Regions from separate parts of the Paenibacillus gansuensis genome, predicted to be linked through region 1. Evidence: riboswitches for the same ligand, from Rfam matches in the RefSeq annotation. Region 1 holds a riboswitch; the other holds the start of a gene.
What was found. A riboswitch is a leader RNA that binds a small molecule or an ion and turns the genes downstream of it on or off. The one in region 1 is predicted to bind lysine.

Region 1 (5,419 bases):
AACCGAAGAATCCGCCTGAGAATCAATGGAAAAGGGAGTTTCGACGGAGACCGGCGGCTGGAAGTGACAACAGAACAAGTATACGGCAATTGCCCCAAATTCATACAGAGACGATCGCTGCAACCTAGCGGCGGATTTCACCGGACCCAACGAACGGCAGACCGCAGCCGGGTTATCAGTCCTAACCAACAGGAATGGATCAGCAAGGCGGATACCTTCTTTATTGGAAGTGTCAGCTCGGAAGGGAACATGGATGCCTCTCACCGGGGCGGGCTTCCTGGATTTGTAACGGTTGCCAATGATCGATCCCTCCTCATTCCCGATTACTTCGGCAACTCCATGTTCAATACGCTTGGTAATATCTATAGCAATCCGGCCGCCGGATTATTGTTTATTGATTTTAACGGCGGTCATTCGCTGCATTTGAGCGGACGCGCCGAGATTATATGGGACCATGAGCAAGTGTCCCGGTTCCCGGGAGCGGAAAGACTTATCCGGTACGAGATTGACGATGTGCTCCAAATAGAGAATGACACGCCGATCCTATGGGAATTTCACGAGTATTCGCCTGTAAACCCGTTATTGGAGGAACGATGATGAAACCATGGGATCTTTTTCGTAAAATGAAAGGCGCGGGAAGAAGTCCGCTAAAAGTTGCTCCACGGAACGCATTTATCGGTTTTGCAGGTGGATTTGTAACGATTGCGGTGCTAAGCTTGCTGACCGACCTAACCTCCGTTATCTGGATTATGGCCCCGTTCGGAGCAAGCTGCGTATTGGCATTCGGCATCTGGGACGCTCCTCTCTCACAGCCCAGAAATATCATTGGCGGGCATTTTTTGTCCACCTTCGTCGGTCTGGTTTTCTATCATAGCTTCGGCCAGAACATGTGGGTTTCGGGTGCAGCGGTTGGAACCGCTATAGCTGTCATGATGCTGACGAAAACGACACATCCGCCGGCCGGCGCCGATCCGATCGTGGTAATCATGGCCGGGAGCGGATGGTCGTTCCTGCTGACACCTGTACTGCTTGGTTCCGTGATTGTGGTTGTCTTCGCGCTCATTGTGAATAACATGGATCGTAACCGAAACTATCCTACCTTTTGGTATTAGCGTGAGCGTTTCATACTCTGGGAATTATCAGATACAATAACGATAGACGGATCCATAACGGTCCATGTATCGATGGCATTTTTCCAATTCCAAAACATTCCTATTGAATTCTATCCAGTGGTTAATTAATATAGTGAAATGCTTATTCATACGAAACACCTCATCACACAGGTGAGGTAGAGGTCGCGGTAGTTAAGAGTATTCCGGCAGAGGCTGAAGAGGAAGCCTGGGAAGCCGAGAAGAAAGGAACTACCGCCGAAGCTTGGACGATCCATCTTTTGTCCGGGCTGGGGCCGTTTCCGAAAGGAACGGAACTGTCACGGGGGCTGCTTACCAATGCCGTCGTGTTGCGCTATCTTCACCATGGGTACGATGAGGGAAACCAGGCTGACTATTACGAGCTCAAAGCCGCCCGAATCCACTCGGGCGGCTTTTTTATGTTATCCCGGAACTTTCGTCGCCTGCATCCCTCGAAGTACGTCGTTGGAATATCGGTTTAGGCCTTTCATGTTGTATTTTATACAACTTTTTAACGGGTTTTTCTTTGTAAAATGGGACATTGCTGCAGTTTGTACAACATTTTGTACTGAAAGTGATTCAGCATGGGTAAAAATAGTGTACGCGCTGCAACATTTTGAGTGTACAGACTGTTTTGCCCGGGATAATGTTGTATAAAGTGCAGTATTTAAAGCACTTTTAGGATTCAGGACGCCTATGTATTCTGCAGCTAGTCATTTTCACGCCCTCCGGGGTTTTTATATCAGGAAGGAGCTTCAAAGAGAACATGTCACAACAACAACAACTCAAAAGAGGATTAAAGTCACGCCACATGATGATGATTTCCCTTGGCGGTTCTATCGGTACAGGCTTGTTCCTTGCCAGCGGCGGCGCGATTCATTCGGCCGGCCCGGGTGGAGCACTGCTCGCGTATCTGCTGATCGGCATTATGGTATATTTTCTTATGCAAAGTTTGGGGGAAATGGCTGCGTATCTGCCGGTTCCCGGATCTTTCAGTACGTATGCAACCCGGTTCGTTGATCCGGCTTTCGGATTCGCACTCGGCTGGAACTATTGGTACAACTGGGCGATTACGATTGCGGCCGAATTGTCCGCAGCTACATTAATTATGAAATATTGGTTCCCGGACAGTAATTCGGTACTGTGGAGCGCGTTGTTCCTTGTGTTGATGGTCGGGCTGAATCTGCTGTCGGTCAAAGGGTACGGGGAATCCGAGTACTGGTTCGCTATGATTAAAATCATTACAGTGATCGTGTTTATTGCAGTCGGGATTCTGATGATAGTCGGCATTTGGAGCGGGGATGCTCCGGGGTTAAGTAACTTTACCGGCGGGGACGCGCCGTTCCCGGGCGGGTTTCTGACCATTCTGGGCGTATTCATGGCAGCCGGTTTCTCTTTTCAGGGTACAGAGCTGGTGGGTATTGCCGCAGGAGAAAGCGAAAACCCGCGGGAGAACGTGCCCCGTGCGATCCGTTCCGTTTTTTGGCGCATCCTGTTGTTCTATATTTTGGCGATTGCTGTGATCGGGCTGCTGATTCCGTATACAAATGAGAATCTGGCCAGCAGCGAGATTACCTTGAGCCCGTTCACCATCCTGTTTGAAAAAGCGGGCCTCAGCGTCGCAGCGTCTGTAATGAACGCGGTCATCCTGACTTCTGTTCTATCCGCCGGCAATTCCGGTATGTATGCTTCCACGCGGATGCTGTGGGTATTAGCGAAGGAAGGCAAAGCGCCGAAGTTTCTGTCCAGACTGAACGGCCGGGGCATTCCGGTGGCTGCGCTGATGGTGACGGCGGCCATTGGTTTGTTCGCTTTCTTCTCCTCGTTCTTCGGAGACGGGAAAGTATACATCTGGCTGCTGAACGCATCCGGGATGACCGGATTTATCGCTTGGCTTGGCATCGCGGTCAGCCATTACCGGTTCCGCCGCGCCTTCAAGGCACAAGGTAAATCGCTTGAGGAGCTGCCGTTCCGTTCTAGATGGTTCCCGTTCGGCCCGCTTTTGGCGGCCGTCATGTGTATCGTTGTTATTATCGGACAAGCGATCGGGGCGGTTTCCGACGGACAGGTAGACTGGGTGTACCTGATAGCCTCGTATATCGGAATTCCGCTGTTCCTGATCTTCTGGCTGGGATATAAATTCAAGCATCGGACCAAACTGCTGAAACTCGAAGAATGCGATTTGAGTTCGGAGCAATAATAGCAGAGAGGCTGTCCCGCTTAGGCGGGACGGCTTTTTTTGCATGAAGTGCCGATGCTCGCAGCGTTTGAAAGATAAATAGGAAGGTTTGTGGACATGCTGCAGTGACCGGTATTTTGAAATCCATGGCCCGAAGTGTATGATAAGTACGATCAACATGCTCACTTGGAAAGGAATGCATCCTATGACTGACAACCGCACTCCGAAAGAAAAAATGCTCCAAGGCGACCTGTACCACGCAGGAGACCCTGTGCTGCTTAGAGAACGGGAAGAAGCCCGGGCGCTCACCCGCGCATTTAATGAAACGCTCGAAACGGAATACGATAAGCGCAAAACTCTGTTGAAGCAGCTGTTCGGATCTACCGGGGAAGAGCTGTATGCCGAGCCGACATTCCGCTGTGATTACGGGTATAACATACATTTGGGGAACAACTTTTTTGCCAATTTCGATTGTGTCATTCTGGACGTGTGCGAGGTGCGGATCGGCGAAAACTGCTTCATGGCTCCGGGCGTTCATATTTACACGGCGACGCATCCGATTCATCCGGCGGAGCGCAACACAGGGCTGGAGTACGGCAAGCCGGTGCGGATCGGCGACAATGTGTGGATTGGCGGACGTGCCGTAATCAATCCGGGCGTAACGATCGGAAACAATGTAGTCGTCGCTTCCGGTGCCGTGGTGACCAAAGATGTTCCGGACAATGTCATTGTCGGCGGTAATCCGGCGAGAATCATCAAGGAAGTTCAACTGTAGTACCGCGCGCAAAGCTTGTCTTCTTCCATCAAGGGGGCAGGCTTTTTCTCATGTAAAAATTTTGAATAACGGGTGTATTGACATTGACGTTGCGTAAAGGTGTAAAGTGAACATTGTCAGGAGGGAATCAGATGGAATATACAGTGCAAAAGCTCGGGCAGCTCGCCGGGATCAGCACCAGGACGCTTCGATATTACGACGAGTTGGGTATTCTGAAGCCGGCAAGGATAAACACCTCGGGGTATCGCATTTATGGGCAAGCGGAAGTGAATCGGCTGCAGCAGATTCTTTTTTACCGGGAGCTTGGCGTTAGCTTGGAGCAGATTAAGGCGATCGTGACCGATCCGGATTTTGACGGGGCACACGCACTGAAGGAACATCGGGAGAAACTCCTGGACCGGAGGGCGCAGCTCGATCTGTTAATCCGGAATGTTGAAAAGACGATTGCCCAAACGGAAGGGAGAATGTCCAATATGAGTGACAAAGAGAAATTTGAAGGCTTTAAGCAAAAGCTGATTGACGATAACGAGGCGAAATACGGGAAAGAAGTACGCGAAAAATACGGCGACGACACAGTAAATAAGTCTAACGCCAAAGTAAAGGGCATGACGGAAGAGCAGCATGAACAATTGACCCGGCTGACGGAAGAGGTTACCGATACGTTGGCGGCGGCTTTCCAAACGGGCGATCCGGCAGGGGAATTGGCGCAAAAAGCGGCCGATCTGCACAAGCAATGGCTGACCTTCTACTGGGATTCGTACAGTAAGGAAGCCCATGCAGGGCTGGCGCAAATGTACGTCGACGACGAACGGTTTACCGCTTACTACGATGCCAAACAGCCCGGAACCGCAGCATTTCTTAGAGATGCAGTCTACATTTATACGGGTACCAAGAAGCAGGACTAGGTTTCACGGAGGTCGTGCGCAGGTTTGCTGCGTGCGGCCTTTTTTTGTTGGGAAGAGGGGTATGATCCCAAATCTTATAGTAAAATGGAACATGAATTCACCTTTTCCTCTACATAGCAAAGAAAGGAGCACAACATGAAAAAAGCGGTTGTACAGTTTGTCTGCTTCGTGCTGGCAGTGTCCTTTCCTCTTACCCCGACGGCCCAGGCAGAAGGCAAAAAATTTAAAAATTGCACCGAATTGAACAAAGTGTATAAAGGAGGAGTAGCCCGCGCTGCCAACATCAAGAACAAAGGCGGCAAAACCCGGTATGCTCCACATGTATCCAAGGAAATATACGAGGCTAACACCAAGAGCGATCGTGACAAGGACGGAATTGCCTGCGAAAAATAAAAGGAGGATGCGCGCCTATGGACAGCAAGGAACGATT
Region 2 (5,419 bases), on a different contig from region 1:
ACAGTGAACTGGTTGATTAAAAGATATGATCCGGAAAAGGCGATTTTCTAGTGTCGGGAACCTTGAGAAGGGAGAGAGATCAATATGAATAAATCTAACAAAGTCAACGAAGTCAAACCTGTGTGGAAGCTTGTCATTCATTGCATCATAGCAGTCTATGCCATGCTGTGCGTGATTCCATTCTTTCTGGTAGTCGCGATTTCCTTTACGGATGAGAAGACACTGGGCTTGAACGGTTATTCCTTCCTTCCGGCAAAGCTGTCGCTCGACGCTTACAGCTATATTTTATCCGGAAGCAGCATGGTCCTCCAAGCCTATGGAATTACGATCGTGGCCACCTTCGTCGGTACATTCCTTGGGCTGCTGGTTACTTCTCTTTATGCGTATGCCATCTCCAGAAAAGATTTTAGGTACGGGAAGTTTTTTACAGGCTATGCCGCGGTTACGATGCTCTTTAGCGGCGGACTTGTTCCTTGGTATTTGGTTTGTACCCAGCTGCTGCATTTAAACGATACCTTTTATGCTTTAATTATTCCTTATTTGATCAATGCTTTTTTCGTTATCATTATGAAGACCTTCTTTCAGAGCGGGGTTCCCGATTCCATTGTCGAGTCCGCTAAGCTTGACGGAGCGGGGGAATTCCGGATCTTCTTCTCCATCGTGACAAGAATTTCACTGCCTGCCTTCGCCACTGTGGGATTGTTTCTCGCATTGACTTACTGGAACGATTGGTGGCTCCCTATGATGTTTATTGAAGAGCAATCTTTAGTGAACCTCCAATTCCTGTTATACCGGATCCAAAATAACATGGTATTCCTTACCTCAAACCTAGTATCTGCTGATGCAAGCGCCTCCGTGGCGGAGATGCCTGCAGAGAGTGCGCGGATGGCTATGGCTGTCCTGGCCACGGGTCCGATCGTACTTGCGTATCCTTTTGTGCAGAAATACTTTGTTAAAGGGCTTACGCTGGGTGCGGTGAAAGGGTAGATAAATGAATAAGTAGCAGATTAACGCGCAAGAAGACGCGCAAGAGACGCCAGGTGGAAACGCCTCGGCGTCTTCTTGCGCGTTACTTAGTGAATTCGGACAAAAATCTACCCGAATGACAAGAGGATATTATTTATGAATCGGGGCCCGCTATCTAAGATAAGTAGAGAATACGATATCGAGGTGAGCATTCATGAATATTCAAATTTTAAAGTCCATATGGGGTATGTCGGGAGAGATGGAAGAGCAGTTTGCGCAAATGGCCGCTGCCGGTTATAACGGAATCGAACATACTCCTCTGGAAGGTGCGGATATTACCAGATTTAGACGTCTTGCTGAACAATACGATTTTACGACAGCGGTATTGTGCTTTGCAAACAACGAGGCTGAGGCGGAATATGCCATACTCAAAGCCGCAGAGTTGAATCCGAGAGTCATTGTCATTCATAGCGCCAAAGACAGCATGTCATGGGACGATCAGCGCCGATACTTCGAGCATGCGCTGAGGATCGAGGAGAAGGCCGGCATACCTGTCGCTCATGAGACGCATAGGGGCAGAGCGATGTTTACCCCCTGGCATACGGCTCAACTGCTTACTCATTACAAGGAATTGAAGATAGCTGCCGATTTTAGCCATTGGGTATGCGTATGCGAATCGCTGCTGGAGGATCATGCCGCCGCCCTTGAACTTGCTTGTGAAAGAGCCATTCATATTCATGCGCGGGTAGGGTTCGCCGAAGGACCTCAGGTGCCGGACCCAAGTGCGCCTGAGTATGCTCTGGAGCGCCAAGCCCATTATGACTGGTGGAAACGAATCGTAACACTGCACACCGAACGAGGAAAACAAGCGTTGACGATTACGCCGGAGTTTGGGCCGATTCCCTATATGCATGCCGTTCCTCACACACGGACTCCGTTAGCCGATCTATGGGATGTGTGTGATTGGATGAAACAGGATCTCAGGCGGGAACTATCCCTTTTGCCTGGCGTCACGTGCGAGGTGCGCAAATGAGAATCTCCTTTTCACCACAGGAAAGAAGGCTCGTTCCGGATGGATTCGCGCCGTTCGAACTTCAGCCGGGACAGAAGGTTCGCTTTGACTTTCAAGTAAAGCGGGCAGGGCTGCTTCATATGGAATTAGACGGCTCGGCTGCTGCGCGGTCGCAGATACGCTATGCCTACACGAGCGACGAAAGGCTGTTCCCTTCCCTGTATCGCTGCTTCGAGGATGAAGCATGGGTTGCCGGAAGATTTCCGGCTTATGTGAGAATGCGCCCTTACGGCCAACTGGATCAATGGCTCTCCGGGGAAGAGGGAGCTTATCTGTTGGAAGAGGACTTGACGGTTCTTCGTTATCTCGAACTGGATAACCGTTCTAGCGAACCGCTGTCCATCCGCCGATTATGGCTCGATTATACCGCTGCGCCTTTTCAACACGTCGGGGGCTTCGAATGCAATGACGATCTGATCAACGAATGCTGGGCGATGGGGACGTATACGGTAGAGCTGTGCAGTCAGCCTTCGAAATATACGCAGCGATCGTTGCAAGGTCCTTATTCGGACTATGTGATCTGGGACGGCGTTCGCCGGGACAAAGACATCTGGGGTGGAGATCTCAGGCCTGCTTCCTTAACTGCTTTATATGCCTTTGACCAGCCCGAGATTGTCAAGAATACAATAGAATTGCTTTTAACTCTCCAACACACAGAAGGAGAGGAGCAAGGCATTATCCCAGGCAGCGGTGCCTATGGCCAGATCTTCTATGAATGGACGATGTGGACCATCGTTAATTTGTGGGAATACGTATTACTGACAGGAGATCTGGCGTATCTGCAGGCTAATGTGGGCAGGTTATGCGATGTCGTGGCATGGATGAACAAGCGAATGGAATCGGATGGCTTGATCAGCGGCCTCAACAGCTGGATGTATTCGATTGACGCTCGGGGCAAGATCAGCGGCTTGGCGATGGCGCAGAAGGCGGCTTGGGATGCACTTGTTCAAATGTTCTCTCTTGTAAAGCATCCAATGCAGGAGTATTGCCGGCAGCAGGCGGAAAGAACGAAACGTTCCATCCTTGCTCAGTTCAGTGTGCCGAGCAATCCTCTCTTGACGATGATACCTGCAGGCACGAAGGATCGGGATCGATTTGCGATCGACGGAAACTTGTGGGCGATTCTTCATGATGTGGTCGATCCCTCAAGAGGGGAGCAAATCTTGCAGGAGATTGAGAAGCAGTTCTGGACAGAACGCGGCTCGATTAATGTCGTTCCTGTGTTCGACGAGGCAGTGGACGGTGCATGGTGGTGGGACGTACTTCCGCAACAATCCGCTGTTTGGCGGCACAACAATAATATATGGCCATACATGTCCGCTTACGAGACGTTGGCAAGCTTCCACGCAGGTCGGACGGATCGTGGGCTGGAAGTCATGCGGCGTGTCGGACGAAGCCATCTGGAGCAAGGTCACAAAACCTACTGGGAAATGATGAATCTTGACGGCGGTCTTCCGATTGGCGATCGGGGAGACACGTTATCTCTCACTCATGCCTGGGGCGGAACGGGCAGCTATGGCTTGCAGGCGTATGTTGCCGGCATCCAACCCTTGGCGCCAGGGTTCGGGAACTTCTCCGTTACACCGTCTCTGGGATCCCTCGATTGGGTGAAGGCAGAGGTTCCAACTCCACACGGAATCATTGAAGTGGAAGCGGAGCGTACCAAGAGCGGCGAGATTAGAGGCACCGTGAAGTATCCGGATCAGACGGAATGTCAGGTTAGTGCGGGGATGGAGAAGCTTAGAGGCTAACTAGAATTTTCATACGAATTCATGGGATCATACTATAAATTTATACTTCCTACCATATTCAACCACTGTTTAAATATTGACAACCTCCATGCCATATAGCATACTTATCATAACTGAATATCACCTCACACTTTCATGGTGAGGTAGAGGCGCGGTGTTTAACAGTTCATAGCGGAGCTTGAGAAGGCGAAGAGGCTATGGAGAAGGAAAGGCCGCCGAAGCGGGTAATATGCTCAGTATTACGCGCTGGGCCTGCAGTTAAGAGCTGTAGGACTGTCTCAATAGACCACCCAGTTTATTGAGTTGCGCTATCTTCCAAGGGAAGCAGAGGTATGTTGGTACTATACATAGTGCGGCCTGAGCTGATCTCGGGCCGCTTTTTTATTATTTTATCAGGGGGAATTTTACTATGAAAAAGAGAACAAAACTAGTTTCAACACTGTTATTGTCGGCAGCAATTCTATTAGCGGGATGCGGATCGAATGAAACGGCCGGGTCCAGCTCTTCTAACTCCGGATCCAAGGAGACGTTCAAAGTAGGCATGGAAGCGGGTTATGCTCCATTTAACTGGTCGCAAAACGACAACTCCAATGGCGCGGTAGCGATCAAAGGGTCTGCTGAATTTGCAGGCGGGTATGATGTGGAAATCGCGAAGAAAATCGCAGAGGGCCTAGGCAAAGAGTTGGAAATCGTGAAAACCGAGTGGGACGGGCTTGTTCCGGCACTGACTTCAGGCAAGATCGATGCAATTATTGCGGGGATGTCGCCTACGGCAGAACGTAAAGAAACCATCGACTTTTCGGAAAACTACTATAAATCAAATCTGGTCATGGTCGTGAAAAAAGGCGGCAAGTACGAAAACGCCACGTCCATCCAAGATTTCAATGGGGCTAAAGTAACCGCACAGCTTAACACGTTCCACTATTCGGTCATTGACCAAATCAAGGGCGTATCCAAGCAAACGGCAATGGACAACTTCCCTGCGATGCGTGTAGCCCTGGAGTCCGGCATCATCGACGGATACGTCTCCGAGCGTCCGGAAGCAGTGAGTGCTTCTGCAGCCAATGAGAACTTCGCGATGGTAGAATTCAAGGAAGAAGGCTTCCAAACCTCCGAGGATGACACAGCGATTGCGGTCGGCCTGAAAAAAGGCAGCGAAGATACAGCGAAAATTAACGAGGTTCTCAAAGGCATCACCGAAGAGCAGCGCACAGCGATCATGGATACTGCTATCAAAAACCAACCAGCTGCCAAATAACATAACGAGAAGCCGGCTGTATTCCGTACAGTCGGTTTTTAAATACAGGAGGCATATCGAATTATGAGTTTAGACTGGATCCTCAAAATTGTAGAAGAGAACTGGCCGATGTTCCTTCGCGGGGCAGGCATGACGCTGCTCATTTCCCTAGTCGGCACGATCATCGGCGCCATTATAGGATTATTGGCGGGCGTGATCCGAACGATCCCTGCGCCAACACGCATGGGACAACGAACCCTGCTGAATGGTGCAAATCTCCTTTTGACGGTATATATTGAAATTTTCCGGGGAACCCCTATGATCGTGCAAGCCATGGTCATCTACTACGGTTCTGCATTAGGGCTCGGCCTAGACATGAATGTCTTGACGGCT

Region 2: another riboswitch for lysine. It lies ahead of ACFSUF_RS23180 (transporter substrate-binding domain-containing protein); the one in region 1 lies ahead of ACFSUF_RS15780 (amino acid permease).

What each region holds. Positions count from the first base shown of each region.
Region 1 is NZ_JBHUME010000009.1:112,157-117,575, reverse strand. Features, by position in the region: gene ACFSUF_RS15790 (pyridoxamine 5'-phosphate oxidase family protein) at 1-597, shown strand, start outside; gene ACFSUF_RS15785 (HPP family protein) at 594-1,112, shown strand; lysine riboswitch at 1,282-1,475, shown strand; gene ACFSUF_RS15780 (amino acid permease) at 1,897-3,330, shown strand; gene ACFSUF_RS15775 (sugar O-acetyltransferase) at 3,515-4,084, shown strand; gene ACFSUF_RS15770 (MerR family transcriptional regulator) at 4,216-4,989, shown strand; gene ACFSUF_RS15765 (excalibur calcium-binding domain-containing protein) at 5,125-5,382, shown strand; gene ACFSUF_RS15760 (class I SAM-dependent methyltransferase) at 5,400-5,419, shown strand, end outside.
Region 2 is NZ_JBHUME010000019.1:60,139-65,557, forward strand. Features, by position in the region: gene ACFSUF_RS23160 (ABC transporter permease) at 1-51, shown strand, start outside; gene ACFSUF_RS23165 (carbohydrate ABC transporter permease) at 85-987, shown strand; gene ACFSUF_RS23170 (sugar phosphate isomerase/epimerase family protein) at 1,181-1,999, shown strand; gene ACFSUF_RS23175 (alpha-L-rhamnosidase C-terminal domain-containing protein) at 1,996-3,789, shown strand; lysine riboswitch at 3,926-4,108, shown strand; gene ACFSUF_RS23180 (transporter substrate-binding domain-containing protein) at 4,199-5,047, shown strand; gene ACFSUF_RS23185 (amino acid ABC transporter permease) at 5,111-5,419, shown strand, end outside.